Regions from separate parts of the Faecalibacterium sp. OF03-6AC genome, predicted to be linked through region 1. Evidence: riboswitches for the same ligand, from Rfam matches in the RefSeq annotation. Region 1 holds a riboswitch; each other region holds the start of a gene.
What was found. A riboswitch is a leader RNA that binds a small molecule or an ion and turns the genes downstream of it on or off. The one in region 1 is predicted to bind thiamine pyrophosphate.
Positions count from the first base shown of each region.

Region 2: it holds a riboswitch for thiamine pyrophosphate, as region 1 does, so the genes downstream of both, DXA66_RS00600 (energy-coupled thiamine transporter ThiT) here and thiD (bifunctional hydroxymethylpyrimidine kinase/phosphomethylpyrimidine kinase) in region 1, are expected to answer to the same signal.
Region 3: it holds a riboswitch for thiamine pyrophosphate, as region 1 does, so the genes downstream of both, thiW (energy coupling factor transporter S component ThiW) here and thiD (bifunctional hydroxymethylpyrimidine kinase/phosphomethylpyrimidine kinase) in region 1, are expected to answer to the same signal.

Region 1 covers NZ_QUEN01000003.1:82,219-87,972, reverse strand. Annotated here, with positions in the region: gene DXA66_RS04275 (chromate transporter) at 1-94, opposite strand, end outside; gene DXA66_RS04270 (aspartate dehydrogenase domain-containing protein) at 203-1,003, shown strand; gene DXA66_RS04265 (D-isomer specific 2-hydroxyacid dehydrogenase family protein) at 1,019-1,915, shown strand; gene DXA66_RS04260 (TIGR00730 family Rossman fold protein) at 1,957-2,493, opposite strand; TPP riboswitch at 2,590-2,696, shown strand; gene thiD (bifunctional hydroxymethylpyrimidine kinase/phosphomethylpyrimidine kinase) at 2,754-3,554, shown strand; gene DXA66_RS04250 (TENA/THI-4 family protein) at 3,547-4,224, shown strand; gene DXA66_RS04245 (rhomboid family intramembrane serine protease) at 4,816-5,448, opposite strand; gene DXA66_RS04240 (CYTH domain-containing protein) at 5,445-5,754, opposite strand, start outside.
Region 2 covers NZ_QUEN01000001.1:131,347-137,100, forward strand. Annotated here, with positions in the region: gene DXA66_RS00575 (hypothetical protein) at 1-269, opposite strand, end outside; gene DXA66_RS00580 (sigma-E processing peptidase SpoIIGA) at 518-1,357, shown strand; gene DXA66_RS00585 (sigma-70 family RNA polymerase sigma factor) at 1,406-2,110, shown strand; gene sigG (RNA polymerase sporulation sigma factor SigG) at 2,195-2,962, shown strand; gene DXA66_RS00595 (sporulation transcriptional regulator SpoIIID) at 3,013-3,261, opposite strand; TPP riboswitch at 3,372-3,471, shown strand; gene DXA66_RS00600 (energy-coupled thiamine transporter ThiT) at 3,554-4,183, shown strand; tRNA gene DXA66_RS00605 (tRNA-Ala) at 4,325-4,400, shown strand; gene bilS (flavodoxin family protein BilS) at 4,464-4,955, shown strand; gene DXA66_RS00615 (DNA-3-methyladenine glycosylase) at 5,048-5,754, opposite strand, start outside.
Region 3 covers NZ_QUEN01000010.1:23,887-29,640, reverse strand. Annotated here, with positions in the region: gene thiC (phosphomethylpyrimidine synthase ThiC) at 1-294, opposite strand, end outside; gene thiE (thiamine phosphate synthase) at 497-1,132, opposite strand; gene thiM (hydroxyethylthiazole kinase) at 1,119-1,940, opposite strand; gene thiW (energy coupling factor transporter S component ThiW) at 1,956-2,471, opposite strand; TPP riboswitch at 2,762-2,869, opposite strand; gene DXA66_RS11190 (hypothetical protein) at 3,060-4,463, shown strand; gene DXA66_RS11185 (precorrin-8X methylmutase) at 4,626-5,300, opposite strand; gene DXA66_RS11180 (cobyric acid synthase) at 5,297-5,754, opposite strand, start outside.

The DNA.
Region 1 (5,754 bases):
CATTCTGCAGCAGGGCTACCATGGCGTAGCCTCCGCCAAACGTGAACGCTCCAATTTTGAAAAACGTCCAGAAAAGCTCCTTTGTTTTCGACATAGCCTTCTCCTTTCTTGCACCTTATTATATCATTTTTTGTTTTGATATGATATACTGCAATGGAATATGCTGTTTTCTTTGGAAAAAGCAGAAAAAGGAGTTTAGGATATGAAAACAAAATTTGGCATTGTAGGCTGCGGCTTTCTGGGCGGCATTGTGGCCAACGCATGGAAGAACGGTCTGCTGCCGGACTATGAGCTGGTGGGCGTGACCAGCCGCACCCGTGCTTCGGCAGAAAAACTTGCCGCCGAGGTCGGCTGTCCCGTCTGCGATGATGTGGATGCTCTGCTGACACTGCAGCCGGAATACATTGTGGAGACTGCTTCGGTGGAGGCTGTGCGCGCCATGGCTGTGCCTGTACTGAAAAACGGCGTGAATCTGGTCATCATCTCCATTGGTGCCTTTGCGGACCTTGATTTTTACGAGCAGGTCAAGGCCGCTGCCGTGGAGGGCGGTGCCAAGGTGCATCTGGCAAGCGGTGCCATTGGCGGCTTTGATGTGCTGCAGACCGTCACCCTGATGGCCGAGGCGCAGAAGCTGGCCGAGACGGCAGGCATTGAGACCCACACCGGAGCCAAGGGCTTCCGCAACACGCCGGTATGGGCCGACCACCTGCTGACCGATACCGAAAAGACCACCGTGTTCACCGGCAATGCCAAGCAGGCCATTGCCACCTTCCCCCGCCGCGTGAATGTGGCTGTTGCCACCTCGCTGGCCACCACCGGCCCGGAGATCACCGGCGTGACCATGCACTCGGTACCCGGCTGGGTGGGCGACGACCACTGCATCACCGCCGAGATCGAGGGCGTGAAGGCCGTGGTGGATATCTGCTCTTCCACCAGCGCCATTGCCGGTTGGAGCGTAGTTGCCCTGCTGCGCAACCTCTCCTCCCCCGTATGCTTCTATTAAAGGAGGGCTTTGCAGATGTTCAACAAACTGGTGGCCATTGAGCCGGTAAGCCTGATTCCTTCCGCCGAGGAAGAGCTGCATCAGTACGCAAAAGAAGTGGTGCTGTACCGCGATATCCCGGCCAGCGACGACGAAATCGTGCAGCGCATCGGAGATGCCGATGCCGTGCTTTTGAGCTACACCTCCCGCATGGGCAAAAATGTGATCGAGCGCTGCCCGAATATCCGTTACATCGGCATGTGCTGCAGCCTGTATTCTGAGGAAAGCGCCAATGTGGATATCGCCTACGCCCGCACCCGCGGCATCAAAGTGCTGGGCATCCGGGACTACGGCGACCGCGGCGTTGTGGAGTACGTCCTGCATGAGCTCACCGGCATCCTGCACGGTTTTGGGATGCCCATGCTGCGGGACGAGCCGGTGGAGATCACCGGGCTGAAGGCAGGCATCATCGGGCTGGGTGTGTCCGGCAAAATGATCGCCGACGCGCTGCAGTTCATGGGTGCCGACATTGCCTATTACAGCCGCACCCGCAAGCCGGATGCCGAAGCTGTGGGCATGGCCTATAAGCCGCTGGCACAGCTGCTGACCGAGAGCGAGGTGGTGTTCACCTGCCTGAACAAGAACGTACTGCTGTTGGGCAAGGACGAATTTGCACAGCTGGGCGCAGGCAAGGTACTGTTCAACACCTCCATCGGTCCGGGCTTTGACTCTGCTGCTCTGGAACAGTGGCTTGCTCTGCCGGGCACCCACTTCTTCTGTGACACCCGTGCCGCTGCCGGCCCGGTGGGTGAAGACTTCTTTGCACGTGAGAATGTGCATTGCGCGAATGTTTCTGCCGGACGCACCAAGCAGGCTTTTGTGCTGCTGAGCCAGAAGGTGCTGGCAAATATCCGCACTGCACTGGGAGAATGATATAAAAAGGAAACGCTTCCCGGCCGGGGAAGCGTTTCCTTTTAGGCTTTATTCAAAATTGTTGTGATCTCTTCCAGATTCGCCGCAAATCGGATGCCCTGTTGGCGCTGCGGCGTGGAAAGGCCTTTCTCGATCATTTTGGCAAGCAGTGCTTTCAGGCTGTCGTAGTAGCCGTTCAGATCATACAGGATGCAGGGCGCGTCCAACTGGCCCAGCGAGACCTTGGACATTACCTCTGCGATCTCTTCCAGCGTGCCGGTGCCGCCGGGGAATGCGATGAAGGCATCGCCCAGCTCGATCATCTTCGTCTTGCGCTCGGTCATGTCCTTGGTGACGATCAGCTCGGTCAGGCCATCGTGCTGCAGCTCCTGCTGCACAAAGAACTGCGGTTCCACACCGGTCACCGTGCCGCCTGCGTCCAGCGCGCTCTGGGCAAGCTGACCCATCAGGCCGCTGCGGGAGCCGCCGTACACAAGGCGGTGCCCGTTTGCACCGATCCAGCTGCCCAGTTCCCGGACAGCTGCCGCCAGCGCAGGATCATTGCCCGCATTTGCTCCAAGATAGACCGTGATGTTCATGGTATTTCCCCCTTTGTTTTTTCCATTTTACCACGCAGCGGGCCGATTGAAAAGGGCCATCCCCTTGCAAATGCAGCGGCACTGTGGTATTCTTGAACGCAGAAAAAAGGGAGCCTGCAAAAGCAGGCTGAGAGTGGGCTGTTTGCCCAGACCTGTGACCTGATTTGGACAATGCCAACGTAGGGAGATACTGCTGCTTCAAAGTGCGGAGATGCCTCCTTGCGGGCATTTCCGCATTTTTTGCAAAGGAAGTTGTAACCATGAAAACTGCATTGACGATTGCCGGCAGCGATTCCAGCGGCGGTGCTGGCATCCAGGCCGATATCAAAACCATGACTGCAAACGGCGTGTACGCCATGAGCGCTATTACCGCACTGACTGCCCAGAACACCACAGGTGTGACCGGCATTTTTGAAGCCACGCCCGAATTTCTGGCACAGGAGATCGATGCCATTTTTACCGACATCTACCCGGATGCCGTCAAGATCGGCATGGTATCCTCGGCAGAGCTGATCGGTGTGATCGCCGAAAAGCTGCACACCTACGGCGCAAAGCATATCGTGGTGGACCCGGTGATGGTTGCCACCTCCGGCTCCAAGCTGCTGCGGGACGATGCCGTGCAGGCACTGACCGAAAAGCTGCTGCCCATGGCAGAGGTGGTCACCCCCAACATTCCGGAGGCTGAGATCCTTTCCGGCATGAAGATCACCGATGCGGCCGGAATGGAGGCCGCTGCAAGGCTGATCAGCGAGAAATACCACTGTGCCGTGCTGTGCAAGGGCGGCCACCAGATCAACGATGCCGACGACCTTCTGTGGCGGGACGGCTGCGGCAAATGGTTCCGCGGCAAGCGCATTGCAAACCCCAATACCCACGGCACCGGCTGCACCCTATCCAGCGCCATTGCGTCCAATCTGGCAAAGGGCTATGATCTGGATGCATCGGTGGAGCGCGCAAAGGCCTACATTTCCGGCTGTCTTTCTGCCATGCTGGATCTGGGCCACGGCTCCGGCCCGATGGACCATATGTTTGCACTGAAGGGAGAGTTTGTGGGTGAGTGAGCAGACCTTTGTGCAGCAGCTGGTGCAGGAAAGTCTGCCTGTGTGGGAGAAATGCCTGCACTCAGAATTTCTGACCCACCTTGCGGATGGCACACTGGATGAAGCCTGCTTCAAGGGCTACATCGTGGAGGACAGTCTTTACCTGCGGGAATATGCCAAGGTGTTTGCCTGGGGCATGACCAAGGCAAAGGATATGCAGACCATCCGCACCTACTATTCCCTGCTTTCCTTCGTGAATGAGAGCGAGGATGCAGCCCGCCTGCACTATCTCAGGCACTTTGGACTGACCGATGAAGGCATCCAGAGCCTGCCGCTGCGGCCGGAGAACCGTGCCTATGTAGACTCTATGATCGAAGCCGCCAAAAACGGCGAGGGCGCAGCCGAGTGCATGATGGCCTGCCTGCCCTGTATGCTGAGCTATGGCTGGATCTTCCAGAAACTGCTGGAAGAAAAGCCTTCCGTGCAGGATACCCTTTATGGTGCACTGGTGGTGGACTATGCTGACAAGGGCTATGAGGCTGCCTGCCGCGACTGGGCCGCGTTTGCAGAAAAAGTCTGCGAAGGCCTGAGCGACGAGCGCCTTGCCCGCTGCCGCGAGATCTTCCATGCCTGCTCGGAGCACGAGCTGAACTTCTGGGCCATGGCTGCTTCCCCGCGCAGTGACCTGTAATGTTTCCTAAAATATAAAATGCACCCGGCCTGTGGGCAGAACCGCAGCAACCGGGTGCATTTGTTTTGTTCAGGGTTTCGTGGCCGCAGCCGCAGGCATGAGCCTTGGTGCCGGAAACAAGGGAGCCCTAAAACAAAAACTCCCCCGGCTCTTCTGCCGAGGGAGTGGAAAAGAAAAACGCCCCTAACAGAAGAATTCTCTTCTGTCAAGGACGAAAAAAATTTGGCCTTTTATCCGCGGTGCCACCCTGACTTCATGGGCATGACCCCATGCACTTGGCGGGATGCCAACACATCCCCGGCAACTGACGTATGCCCTACGTTGCAGAATACTGTGCGGCGAAAGTTCTCCGCAGTTCCCTGCACCCTCAGCGGTCCATTTCGGGAAAATATAACGCAAAGTCACACTTTCCTTGACGAACTGTTTCCGGTCTGCTTCTCAGCTGCGCAGGCTCTCTGTACAGGCATGGTTCGCCGTTATCTCCACTTCAACGGTTTAGTGTATTGAATTTTGCTATATTAAACCACAGATTTTTCGTTTGTCAATACATGTTTGCAAATTTTTCAAAATCAGCCTATGTCCACAGTGGGTTCAGCGCTTCCGGCGGCTGTTCGTGCTGGAAAACTTCACCGCTTTTGCCGGCCTGCGGCGGCTGTGCAACGCACTGTAGTAGCCAAAGGCAGTGCCGCATAAGCCGCCCACAATGTGCATGAAGTTTGCTACATTGTCGTGCACAAAAATGATATCGTACACCTGCTGACCAAAGTACAGCGCTGCAACCAGCAGCATGGTGACCGGGATGCCGCCGGAGAAGCCCGCCAGCGACGAAAGCATGATGAGCATGAACACGATGCCGGACGCGCCCAGCAGCCCCGAACGTGGGAACAGCACGCATTGCAGCACGCCGGTGACCAGAGCGGTGAACACCATGCCGCACAAAAGCGGCTTGCTGCCGTACTTTTCTTCCATTGGCGGGCCAACAACGAGCAGCAGCAGCATGTTATTCAGAAAGTGGTCCCAGCTGGCATGGCCCAGCACATGGCCGAACAGCCGGATGTAGAACAGCGGGTCCTTCAGCGAGGAGCGGTAGACACAGAACAGATGCATCGTCGTCCACCCGTCCGTCCACTGGTCGAGGAACAGCACCAGAAGTGACAGCAGGAAAAATGTGAGGATCACCGGGGAGTTGTACTGCAGTTCCAGTTTGAGTTTTACTTTTTTCATCCTCTTGTCTCCACCCAGTATTCGCCCATGCTCTGGCCGGGCTGGTTCGTCACTTCATCCTTAAGGTAATCGCCAAGGCCGCAGCTTTCCGGCTGCCATGCAAGGGCTGCTTCCACTGTGGGGTACTCCACCTCGGCATACCAGAACTCGGTGGGCTGGCCTTCGTCCACATGGTTCACTTCCAGCACAGAACCGTCCGGCAGGGTGTAGCTGCGGCGCAGCTTCGGAATGAGAGGTTTGCCGATGATCTTGTGTTCCAGATCCTCAAACAGCGCTTTGTCGATGCTGCGCTCGATCTCCTCGCGG
Region 2 (5,754 bases), on a different contig from region 1:
TTGTAGCCCTTGTTGTAAGCCTTATCCAGATTCTTAACAGAGAAGCCGATCACATCGCCGGGAACGTAGTTGCCATCGAACAGCTGGCCCAGAATGGAGCTGGTGTACGCATCCAGGAAAGAGTTGCCAACGATCTTGATCACGTTAGCGGAAACGTTCTGCCAGTTCTCAGTCTTCATAGCAGGAGCCAGGACATCAACCAGGCTACCACCAACAACGTAGGTCATCTCGTTTTCTGCAACAGCAGAGAAGTTTGCAGGCATCATCATAATGAATTTCTCCCTTCAAATTTAGAAAGATATTTGCAAGCCATTTGTTTGGCTTACGTCCCTTACTAGGATGGCAATAATATACCACACTTTCCAGAAATGTTCAAGTACTTTTTTGAAAAAAATGTGAAAAATGTGATAGACTGTGAAAATCCGGTCTCAAAATTCTTACAGAAGCCGCTTTTTTGCACACAGCGACATGGTTTTTTGCAGAATTGGAAGATACTGGAATTTGAAAGGGATCGTGTATGAAAACCGTGATCTATCTGGACGAACTGCTGCTGACGAACTTTCTGGCCGCAGCAGCGCTGCTTTTGGGCGCAGGGCTTTTGTGTGCGCGGCAGTGCAGCGGCCTGCGGCTGATGGCGGGCAGTGCGGCAGCGGCAGCGGCTTCGCTGGGCATTCTGCTGCCGGAGCTGCCCGAGCCTGCAGCTTTCCTTTATAAGGTGTTCACCTGCTGTGCTGCTGTAGCTGCGGCTTACGGTGTGCCGGGCCTGCGCAATTTTGTGCAGCTGTGTGTGTGGTATCTGCTGCTGAACCTGCTGCTGTGCGGAGCCGTGCTGCTGCCCGGAGTGCAAAGCGCAAATCTCTGCGTCTATCTGCCGCTGTCCCCGGGCCGGCTGCTGCTGTGCTGCGGTGCAGTGCTTGCCGTGCTGCGCGGTGTACTGTTCTGCTTTGGCCGTGCAGGCACCCGCTGCTTTGCCGCTGTGCTGGAGCTGGAAGGTGCAGCCCTCTCCGTACAGGCTTTCTGCGACACCGGCTTCTCAGTGCAGGACCCGCTGACCGGGCAGGCAGTGGTTCTGGTCTATTATCCTGCCGTGCGCAGTGCCCTGCCGCCGGAGCTGCGCACATTTTTGGATCGTTATTTTGCCTGCGGCACGGCACCGCCGCCGGAGCTGCGGGTGCGGCTGGTGCCCTGCACCACCATTGCCGGGCACTGCGTGCTGCCTGCCGTTCCGGCCAAGGCCCTGCGCACCAGCAAAGGCAGTGCAGCGGGCATTCTGGCCGCATTCTGCCGCCCGGAAGCACAACAGCCATGGACAGCTCTGCTGGGCAGCGAACTGGCCGTACAGCTGGGCATCCGCTGAGAAGCGTTTGATGCGATCGATACTTATAGATGTACAGGAGGGGTATTCATGTTTCATGTTCTGCACCGGTTCTGGCGTTGGCTCCTTGCACGGCTGGGCTATTGCGGCGGCGCACATTTTCTGGCGGGCGCGCCCAGCCTGCCCCCGCCCCTGACCCCGGAACAGGAAAAAGTCCTGCTGGCCCGTATGGCTGCAGGCGATGCCGCTGCCCGGGACGACCTGATCACCCACAACCTGCGGCTGGTGGTGTACCTTGCCAAAAAGTATGAAAGCAGCGGTGTGCCTGCCGAGGACATGATCAGCATTGGCACCATCGGGCTGATCAAGGCGGTGAACACCTTCACGCCGGAGCGCAGCATCAAGCTGGCCACCTACGCCAGCCGCTGCATCGGCAATGAAATTCTGATGTACTTACGCAAAAGCTCCAACCGCCGTCAGGAAGCCAGCATCGACGAACCGCTGAACGTGGATGGCGACGGCAACGAGCTGCTGCTTTCTGATATTCTGGGCAGTGATGAGAACCAGATCAGCCAGCGGCTGGAACAGGATGCGGAGCGTGCCGTGCTGCGCCGGGCCGTGGACAGCCTGTCCCCGCGGGAACGGCAGATCATGGAGCTGCGCTTTGGTCTGGCGGACGGCATTGAGCGCACCCAGAAGGAGGCCGCCGACGCACTGGGCATCAGCCAAAGCTACATTTCCCGGCTGGAAAAACGGATCATCCATACCTTAAAAGTACAATTGGAAAACGAATAACGGCTCCCAGTTTTTCCCGTGCATAGTGCTTTGCACGCAGGGCCATACTCCCGGTGAAGATCAAAACAGACCGGGGGCGTTTGGATGTACAACAAAGTGGAGCTGTGCGGCATGAACACTGCAAAGCTGCCTGTGCTGACCGAAGCCGAAAAGCGGGAACTGCTGGCCCGCGCCCACGCCGGTGATGCAGCAGCCCGGGAACAAATGGTGGAAGGCAACCTGCGGCTGGTGCTCAGCGTGGTGCAGCGGTTCGCCCAGCGCGGCGAAAATCTGGACGACCTGTTTCAGGTGGGGTGCATCGGCCTGATCAAGGCCATCGATAACTTTGATCCTGCCCAGCCGGTGCGCTTTTCCACCTACGGCGTGCCCATGATCATTGGGGAGATCCGGCGCTTTCTGCGGGACAACAACGCCCTGCGGGTGAGCCGCAGCCTGCGGGATACCGCCTACCGTGCCATGCAGAGCCGCGAAGCGCTGGAAAAGCAGCTGGGCCGCGAGCCGACCATGGACGAGATCGCACAGGCGGCGGGCCTTGCCCGGCGCGAAGTGGCCGCTGCGCTGGAATCGGTGATGGAGCCGATCAGTCTGGAAGAGCCGGTGTACACCGATGGCGGCGATGCGATGTATGTGATCGATCAGGTGCGGGACCCGGACGGCGAGGACAGCTGGATCAGCGGGCTGCAGTTCCGGCAGACCGTGGCCGGGCTGACCCCGCGGGAAAAGCGGATCATGGAGCTGCGCTACCTGCAGGGCAAGACCCAGATGGAGGTGGCGCAGGAGATCGGCATCAGTCAGGCACAGGTCAGCCGGTTGGAAAAAGGCGCACTGAGCCAGTTCCGCACCCGGGACTGAACCTAAAAAAGGCGGCACAGCTTCCGTTTTGTTCGGAAGTGTGCCGTCTTTTATCTGCGGCTGTATTTGCGCCGGGTGGCCGCACCGCCGCGCAGATGCCGCTCTGCCTTATTGCAGGCCAGAACCGCCCGCACCTGCCGGAACAGCTCCGGCTGCAGCGTCCGCAGCCGTACCGCAACATCCTTGTGCACGGTGGACTTGCTGCACCCGAACACCGCTGCCGCCGCACGCACTGTGGCCCGGTTGGCCGCGATATATTCGCCCAGCTGTACCGCCCTCTGTTCGGGGTCTCCCTTCATATCCAGACTCCTCCCATTGTGAACTTATAGTACAGCCTATGCACAGGCCGGGGCAGATATGTTCCGCCGGGGCTTGACTTTTGCGCCGGATGCGCTATACTTTTGCTTGGACATAAAAACAGGGGCGCCGAAAGGCTGAGATCCGCGTTTTGCGGAGTACCCTTTTACCAGACCGGACAATGCCGGCGTGGGAGTTTGCAGAACTGTCCGTTCTTTCACAAACCCCATGCGCCTGCTGAAAAGCGGGCGCATTTTGTTTTTGTGTACTATTGTTCTGAGAAGAGGAATCCCTATGACCAAAACCTATTCCAAGACCCGCATTCTGGTGGAGGGCGCACTGATGATCGCCCTGTCCACCGTTTTGAGCATGATCCAGATCCCGCTCATGCCCCACGGTGGTTCCATCACCCTGTTCAGCATGGTGCCCATTCTGGTAATGAGCTACCGCCACGGCGCAAAGTGGGGCATCATGACCGCTTTCGTCAACAGCCTGATCCAGCTTGTGCAGGGCCTTGGCAATCTGGCATACTGCCAGACCCTCACGGCACAGGTGGGCTGCGTGCTGCTGGACTACCTTCTGGCCTTCACGGTGCTTGGCTTTGCCTGCCTGATCGCAAAGCCGTTCCGCCGCCGCACCGTGGGTGTCGGTGTCAGCGCCTTTGTGGTGTGCCTGCTGCGCTTTTTGTGCAGCTTTCTGTCCGGTTACATCGTCTGGAAGGACTACGACTACGCGTTCAGCTGGATGACCGAGATCGGCTTTCCCGGCATCTCCAACATGAGCGTGGACGGTCTGTGCTGGCTGTACAGTGCCGTGTACAACGCCACCTACATGCTGCCGGAAGCCATCCTGACCACGGTCCTTGTGGTGATCCTGATCCGTGTCGCACCGCAGATCTTCGACCCGCAGAACGCAAGAGCGTAAGTTTTTTCGCAGTCATTTTTCCCGCCGGGGAGGGCATTTCCCCGGCGGGAATTTTTTTTGCAGAAAATCCCAAAAAGCTGTTGACAATCCGGCAAAGCGCTGGTATAATTATTCCTGTCGTCAGGCACGGCACAAACATCTGGGGGATTAGCTCAGCTGGGAGAGCGCTTGCATGGCATGCAAGAGGTCACCGGTTCGATCCCGGTATTCTCCACCAGAAGGAAAAACACCGCACGGAAACGTGCGGTATTTTTTGTTGTTACCGACCAAAGGAGAAACTATGAGCTACGCGATCGTATTCAGCAGTAAAACAGGCAACACAAAATTATTGGCAGACACGCTGCACGCCTGTCTGCCACAGGAAAACTGCTGCTATTTTGGCACCCCGGACCCTGCTGCCATGGAAGCGGACGACCTCTATGTGGGCTTCTGGACAGACAAGGGAAACGCTGACGAAAGCACTTTGGACTTTTTGAAGCAGCTGCACGGCAAAAGCATCTTCCTTTTTGGCACCGCCGGCTTTGGCGGCAGTGAGGAGTATTTCAACAAGATCCTGAAAAAGGTGGAGGGTTCGCTGGACAGGAGCAACACAGTCTTCGGCCGTTATATGTGTCAGGGCAAGATGCCGCTGTCGGTACGCCAGCGGTATGAGGGCATGAAAAAGCAGCCGATCCATCTGCCCAATCTGGATGCGCTGATCGAGAATTTTGACAACGCCCTTTCTCACCCGGATGCAGAAGATCTGGAACGGTTAAAGCAGGCGGTAAAATGATAAAAAGGCAGCGGTTTTCCTCAAACAGAGGAAGCCGTTGCCTTTTTTGCTTAGCGGATGATCCTACGCTCCTGCCTGCAGTTCCGCGGTTCTCATCCCACGCTTCTTTTATAAAAGAACAGGTACTGCTGCACGATGCCTGCTTCCGGCCCGAACTGCGGGAACGGGTCCTGTCCGGCAAACTCGTCCCGAATGAGCCGTTCGATCCAGACATCCACCGGCACACGGCCCACACGGCCATAGCCGAACAGACACACGCAGTTTGCCACCTTTTTGCCCACACCGTCCAGTTCCATCAAACGGGCAAAAAGTGCTTCATCGGGCAGGGAAGCCAGCTTTTTCAGGTCCAGTGTGCCCTCTGCCGCCTGCTGCGCCGCATGCAGCACGTAGCGGGTGCGGTAGCCAAGACCGCACTCCTGCAGCGCCTGCTCCCCGGCACAGCAGAGCGCTTCTGCTGTCGGGAACGTGTACACCGGCCCTTCGCTATCGCTGCCCAGCCGCTCGCCAAACCGCTCCGAAAGCAGCTCTACCGCCCTGCGGATAGCCGGGATGCTCTTTCGCTGCGAGATGATGAAGCTGACCAGCATCTCCCACTCATCCTGACGCAGCACCCGGATGCCCCGGCCATATTCCATGGCACGCTGCAGAAAGTCGTCCCGGCTGTCCAGCTTTCCGCGCAGGGCGGCATAGCTGCGGCCAAGGTCGAAGTAACCGTGCCAGAAGGTTTCCCATGCGCCCGGCTCACACCGCACCGTGTAGGTTCCGCTGCGCAGTGGTCTGAGGTAAAGCAGCTGTCTCC
Region 3 (5,754 bases), on a different contig from region 1:
AATGGCTTCCGCACCCATGTTGACGGCGCTCATCACCTTCTGCATCTCCACGTTGTAGTCCTTGCAGTCGCGGGAGACACCAAGGTTCACGTTGATCTTGGTGCGCAGCATGGAGCCGACACCCTCGGGGTTCAAACACTCGTGGTGCTTGTTGGCCGGAATGGCTACCTTGCCCTCGGCCACCCACTGGCGGATCTCCTCGGTGGTGCGATACTCTTTTTTAGCCACGATCTCCATCTGCGGCGTGATGATGCCCTTGCGGGCAGCATCCATCTGAGTGGTATAAGTCTGCATACGCTCTGTTCCTCCAAATGACAGTTTATCTCTGAACAGCAGGGTGCTGGTCATACAAGGGTAGGGAAAGGCAGCCGTCATTCAGAAAAAACAGAACGTTCTGGATGCCGGCACCTGCGCAAAATACGCTTTTCATGTTGGTTTTCTCCATGAATTTTATAACGCGGCCCAAGGTGGTGTCCCCGGTTTGCCGCGGGATCGGTCAGATGATCTGCTCCGACAGGGCTTTCAACTCTTTGCACTCGGTCTCGATGTCGTCTGCTGCAAAGATGGCGCTCACAAGGGCCACGCCATCCACACCGGTGCCCTTGAGCTGCAGGATGTTCTCCTTGTGGATGCCGCCAATGGCCACCACCGGGATGTCCACGGCATCACAGATGGCCTTCAGGGTCTCGTGGGGCAGAACATCCACATCGGTCTTGGTGTGGGTGGCAAAGGCCGCGCCCACGCCAAGGCAGTCTGCGCCGTGCTTGACGGCTTCCCGTGCTTCCTCCACACTGTGGACGGAAACGCCGATCATCATGCCGTCGCCCACACGGGCGCGCACCTGCGCTGCGGCCATATCCTCCTGCCCCACATGCACACCCTCGGCGTGGCAGCGGATGGCAATGTCCACATTGTCGTTCACAAAGAACGGCACGCCGTAGCGCTGGCACAGAGCATGGATCTCCACAGCCTCTTTCAGAAAGGCTTCGTCGTCCAGCTCTTTTTCACGCAGCTGCACACAGGTGACACCGCCCTTCAGGGCGCTCTCCACCTGTTCATAGAGGGTCTGTTTGCCCACCCATGCGCGGTCGGTGACGGCATACAGAAGCATGTTCTGCTTATCGCACTTCATAGTTTGCTCCTTCTTCCAGCTGATCCGGGGTCATATTGTAAATGGCATCGATGATATAATTGCGGTAGGTGGAGTTGCCGTCCAGCGGGGTCAGGCGTTTGTGGGCGGTCTCGCCCGCAAGGCCCATGGCGCACACTGCAGCTGCAGCGGCTTCCAGCGGATGGCCGGGGTTGGCGGTAACGAACGCCGCCGTCAGGGCCGAAAGCTGGCAGCCTGTGCCGGTGATGCTGCTCATCATGGCATTGCCGTTGCGGATGCAGTAGGCGGTGTGGGCATCGGCCACGATGTCGATGGCACCGGTAATGGCAATAACGGCACCCGTCTGGGCTGCAAAGGCCTTGGCAAAGGCCACGGCAGAATCCAGATTGGCCTCAGTAACTTTATCGGCCACATCGGCATCCACGCCCTTGGTGGTTCCCGCGCCGGAAGCCAGCGTTTTGATCTCCGAGATGTTGCCGCGGATCACGGTGAACTTTACGTCCCGGAGCAGGCGGAAAGCCGTGTCGGTGCGCAGGCGGGATGCACCCGCACCCACCGGGTCCAGCACCACAGGATGGCCCAGCTGGTTTGCCTTTTTGCCCGCCAGCAGCATGCTGGTGATGGTGCGGCTGTTCAGGGTGCCGATGTTGATGTTCAGACCGCCGCAGATGGTGGTGATGTCCTCCACCTCGGCGGCATCGTCGGCCATGATGGGCGAAGCACCGCAGGCCAGCACCATGTTGGCGCAGTCGTTCACGGTGACGTAGTTGGTAATGTTATGGATGAGCGGGCAGGTGCGGCGGACATTTTCAAACTCTGTTTTAAACATTTGCACGCACCACCGTCAGGAAAGGCTGTTCTGCATGGAGCGCAGAGCGCCGGAGCGCTGCAGGCTGTACACCAGCACGCCCGCAATGATGGAACCCACTGCAGTGGAGATGAGGAACGGCACGATGTAGGCATAGAACGCGATATCGCCAGCGCTCTTGCCCATGAGGAAGATGGCCACCGGGTAAGCGCACAGGCCGCCCAGAATGCTGGTGCCGAACACCTCGCCCACCATGGTGGCAAGGATGTTTTTGGTCTTATGGTACACAAGGCCGCACAGCAGTGCGCCGAACATGCTGCCGGGGAAGGCCATCAGGCTGCCCAGACCCAGCAGATTGCGCAGCAGCGAGGCCACAAAGGCCACGCCCACGCCCCACCACGGGCCAAGCAGCACCGCGCAGGTCACATTGACCATGTGCTGGATGGGTGCACATTTGCTGCCGAACATGGGGAAGCTGAATACGCTGCCCACCACGCACAGAGCGCACAGCATGCCGGCCAGCGCCAGCTTTTTCACAGAGAGTTTTTTCATAAGGCAAGGCTCCTTTCCAAACCTGCGGAAGCAGCAAAAACCATACAGCGCCTCCGCAAACAGCCCGCACCCGGTGCCAGACCCGGCGCAGGAACTATAAGAAGCGGTCGAGACTTGCTGGTCTCCTCTCACGCCGGAACACGGCTTCCCATCGCTGACGGTCACAAAGCTCAGGGCGCTCCCCCTCAGCCCGCTGCGGCACTTTCGCAGAAAAGTACAAGGCATCCTCCTTAATGGTAATCGGTACACAACAAAAAACAGGAGACACCTTCCGCGGTGCCTCCTGCAAAAAATCATCCATTCTGACTTCCTACGGCGGCATTATCCGCATCAGGTAAAAGGGTCGAAGTTTGGATACTTCCTCTCAGCCTGCTTCACAAGCTCCCCTGTATTTGATTGTGACTGTATTCTACACCCTTTGCGCACAAATTGCAAGAGGGGGCAAAGGCGCGCACAGCGGTGCAAAACGGTTTTCACGCAGTTTTTGGGGCGTTTCACGCAGGTTTTATTGAAAAAGAAGGTGAAATATGGTATTTTTAAGGCGGACGCATACCCCCCCCCCCGTAAACAAAAAAGGAGGAATTCCGTATGAAGCAGACGACCCTGACCCAAAGGCTGCTTTCGGCCATCGTGGCGCTGTGCATGGTGCTGAGCGTGTGCGCACCGGCACTGGCGGCAGAACCGGAAATAGGAAGCGCGGCGATGATCACGCTTACAAAAGGCGGTACAACAACGGGCCTTAAGATGCCTGAGGGCAACGTGAGCCTGAGCGCAGAATATCGAAAAACGTATCTGATCTATGAGCCCGCAGGAAAGGCTGAGTTCTTTGCCGAAGGGGCAGAAGAGCAGAAAATCCACGAGGCGCTGCCGGGCACAAGGATCATCGCAAAAGTTCCTGACAGCGAGCTCAACGACTACCGCCAGTTTAATATGTGGCAGCTTGCCAGCGAGAAAGAACTCGTGAAACCGGATCAAAACTGGCAGGACAAGCAGAGTTTCTGCTTCACCATGCCCGAAGGCGATGTAGAGCTGCGGGCATTCTTTACGACCCTGTACGATGTCAACGTCACACACGGCACCATCGTGGACGAGAACGGCGACACCGGCACATCCAAAAAGATCGTGAAGCCGGGCCAGCTGGTCACCGTCCGGGCCGAAAGCACGGAAGAGAACCCCTTCCTGCAGTGGACGTATACCGGCAAAGCACCCGTAGAGCCGGATGACGGCTGGCCGGAAGGCGGCTGGCAGACCAGCAAGGAGTTCACCTTTAAAATGCCTGAGGGCACTGTGACGCTGGAAGCACAGCGGGACCAGCTGTACAAGGTATCCATCAACGACAGTCTGGGCAGTGTGACCATCAACGGCGAACCACGCAGCAGCCTTTGGGTCAAGGAAGGCGAGACGGTGACAGTGGCTACCACCCTGAAAGACGGCTACTGGATGGAGTTTACGAACTGGACCGCGCAGGACGGCAGTGCCGCGCCGATGGAGCCGGACGAGGGCTGGCAGACCAGCACAGCATTTACCTTTAAAATGCCCGCAGGCGACGTGAGCCTGACCGCTCAGTGGTCGGCCAGCCCGGTGGCCAAGCCTGACCCGGACGAACCTCTTGATGAAGACTTCGGCGTGGAACCTGCACCCATGGATACCGCAGGCGGTACCATTGCCGCCGTGGCCGTGGGCGGTGCAGCCATCTGGGGCGGCTACGAGATCGCCACCCGCGTGATCCTGCACAGCCTCCTGCCCGAGGGCACAGCCATCCCGGCAAACCGCGGCCAACTGGCTCTGCTGGTGTGGAACACCGCAGGCAGGCCCGAACCCGCAGGCGCACCCGCCTTTGTGGATGTGACCGACCCCGATACGGCCAAGGCCGCACAGTGGTGCACCGAGCAGGGCACCATGGCTGCCAAGGGCGACCGCTTTGAGCCCGAAGGCTGGACCCCGAAGTTCAAGGTGATCGAAGTGTGGAACAAGGCGTTCCCCGCAGCCTGATGCCGGCAGTGTGGATGCCGTGCTCGGTTCGGATCTTTTCCGTGAAAATGGGGCTGTTGCAAAATAGCTCTCTGAAAAAATCATGAACAAAACCCGGAACCTTTTCTCAGCCAAAACGGCTCAAAAAGGGTTCCGGGTTTTTGATATTATGCTGTTTCCACCTTATCCGTTCCACCCTCTTGCTGTGGGGTCCAGCATTTCGGCGGCAGAGTAAATGAGGGCGTTGCAGATGGCTGCAGCCACATTGCTGCCGCCCTTGCGGCCCATGGCGGCGATGGCAGGCACGCCGTATCGCTCGCAGGCGGCAAACAGTACTTCCTTGCTTTCCACCACATTCACAAACCCCACCGGCACGCCAATGACCAGTGCAGGCCGCAGACCGGCTTCCATTTCCTCCGCAATGGTCAAAAGGGCCGTGGGCGCATTGCCAATGGCCAGAATGGCCCCCGGGTGCTCCCGGGCAGCGCGGTGCATGGCGGCAACGGCACGGGTGGTGCCCGCCTGCTTTGCGGCTTCGGCCACAGCGGGGTCTGCCATGTAGCAGATGGCTTCACCGTTCAGTTTTTTCAGGCCCGGCTTTGTGATGCCCGCCAGCGCCATATTAGTGTCGGTAACGATGAAAGCACCCGCGTGCAGGGCCTTGACTGCGGCTTCCACCGCGCCGGGTGTAAAGCGCAGATTTTTGGCATAGTCGAAATCCGCGGTGGTGTGGATGACCCGCTTGACCACCGCAGCCGTCTCCGGCGGCGGGGTCAGGCCCAGCTCGTCCAGTTCCCTTGTGATAATGGAGATGCTCGTCCGTTCAATGTCGGCGGGCAGATGATGCTGCGGTGTCATGTGTTGTCTCCTTTTTGCATTCCCATGGCGGCATAGATGGCGGGCATATCCAGTGCCGCGCGCACACCATCGGCAAGCAGATCAAACTGCTGCTGACGGTACTGCTCCATGGGGATAAGCTCGGCCCCGGCCGGATCGATGCCCTTCCGTTTGCACAAAAATTCGGTCAGTTTTTCGGTCAGTTCGCCGGTGTCGAACAGGCCGTGCAGGTAGGTACCGAATACACCGTCCTGCACACAGCCCTCCGGCGTGCCGTCTGCAAGGATGCAGAACGCACTGCCCCGCACCTCGGTGCGGCCTGCGTGGATCTCGTAGCCCGTCAGCTTTACGCCTGCAAAGGGTTCTGTGGTCACACAGGCTGCGGTCTGGGTCAGGTGCTTTTCGGTGCCGAACACCGTCGTGGTGGGCAGCAGGCCAAGGCCCCGCAGGGTGCAGGGGGTGCCGCTCTCCTCCC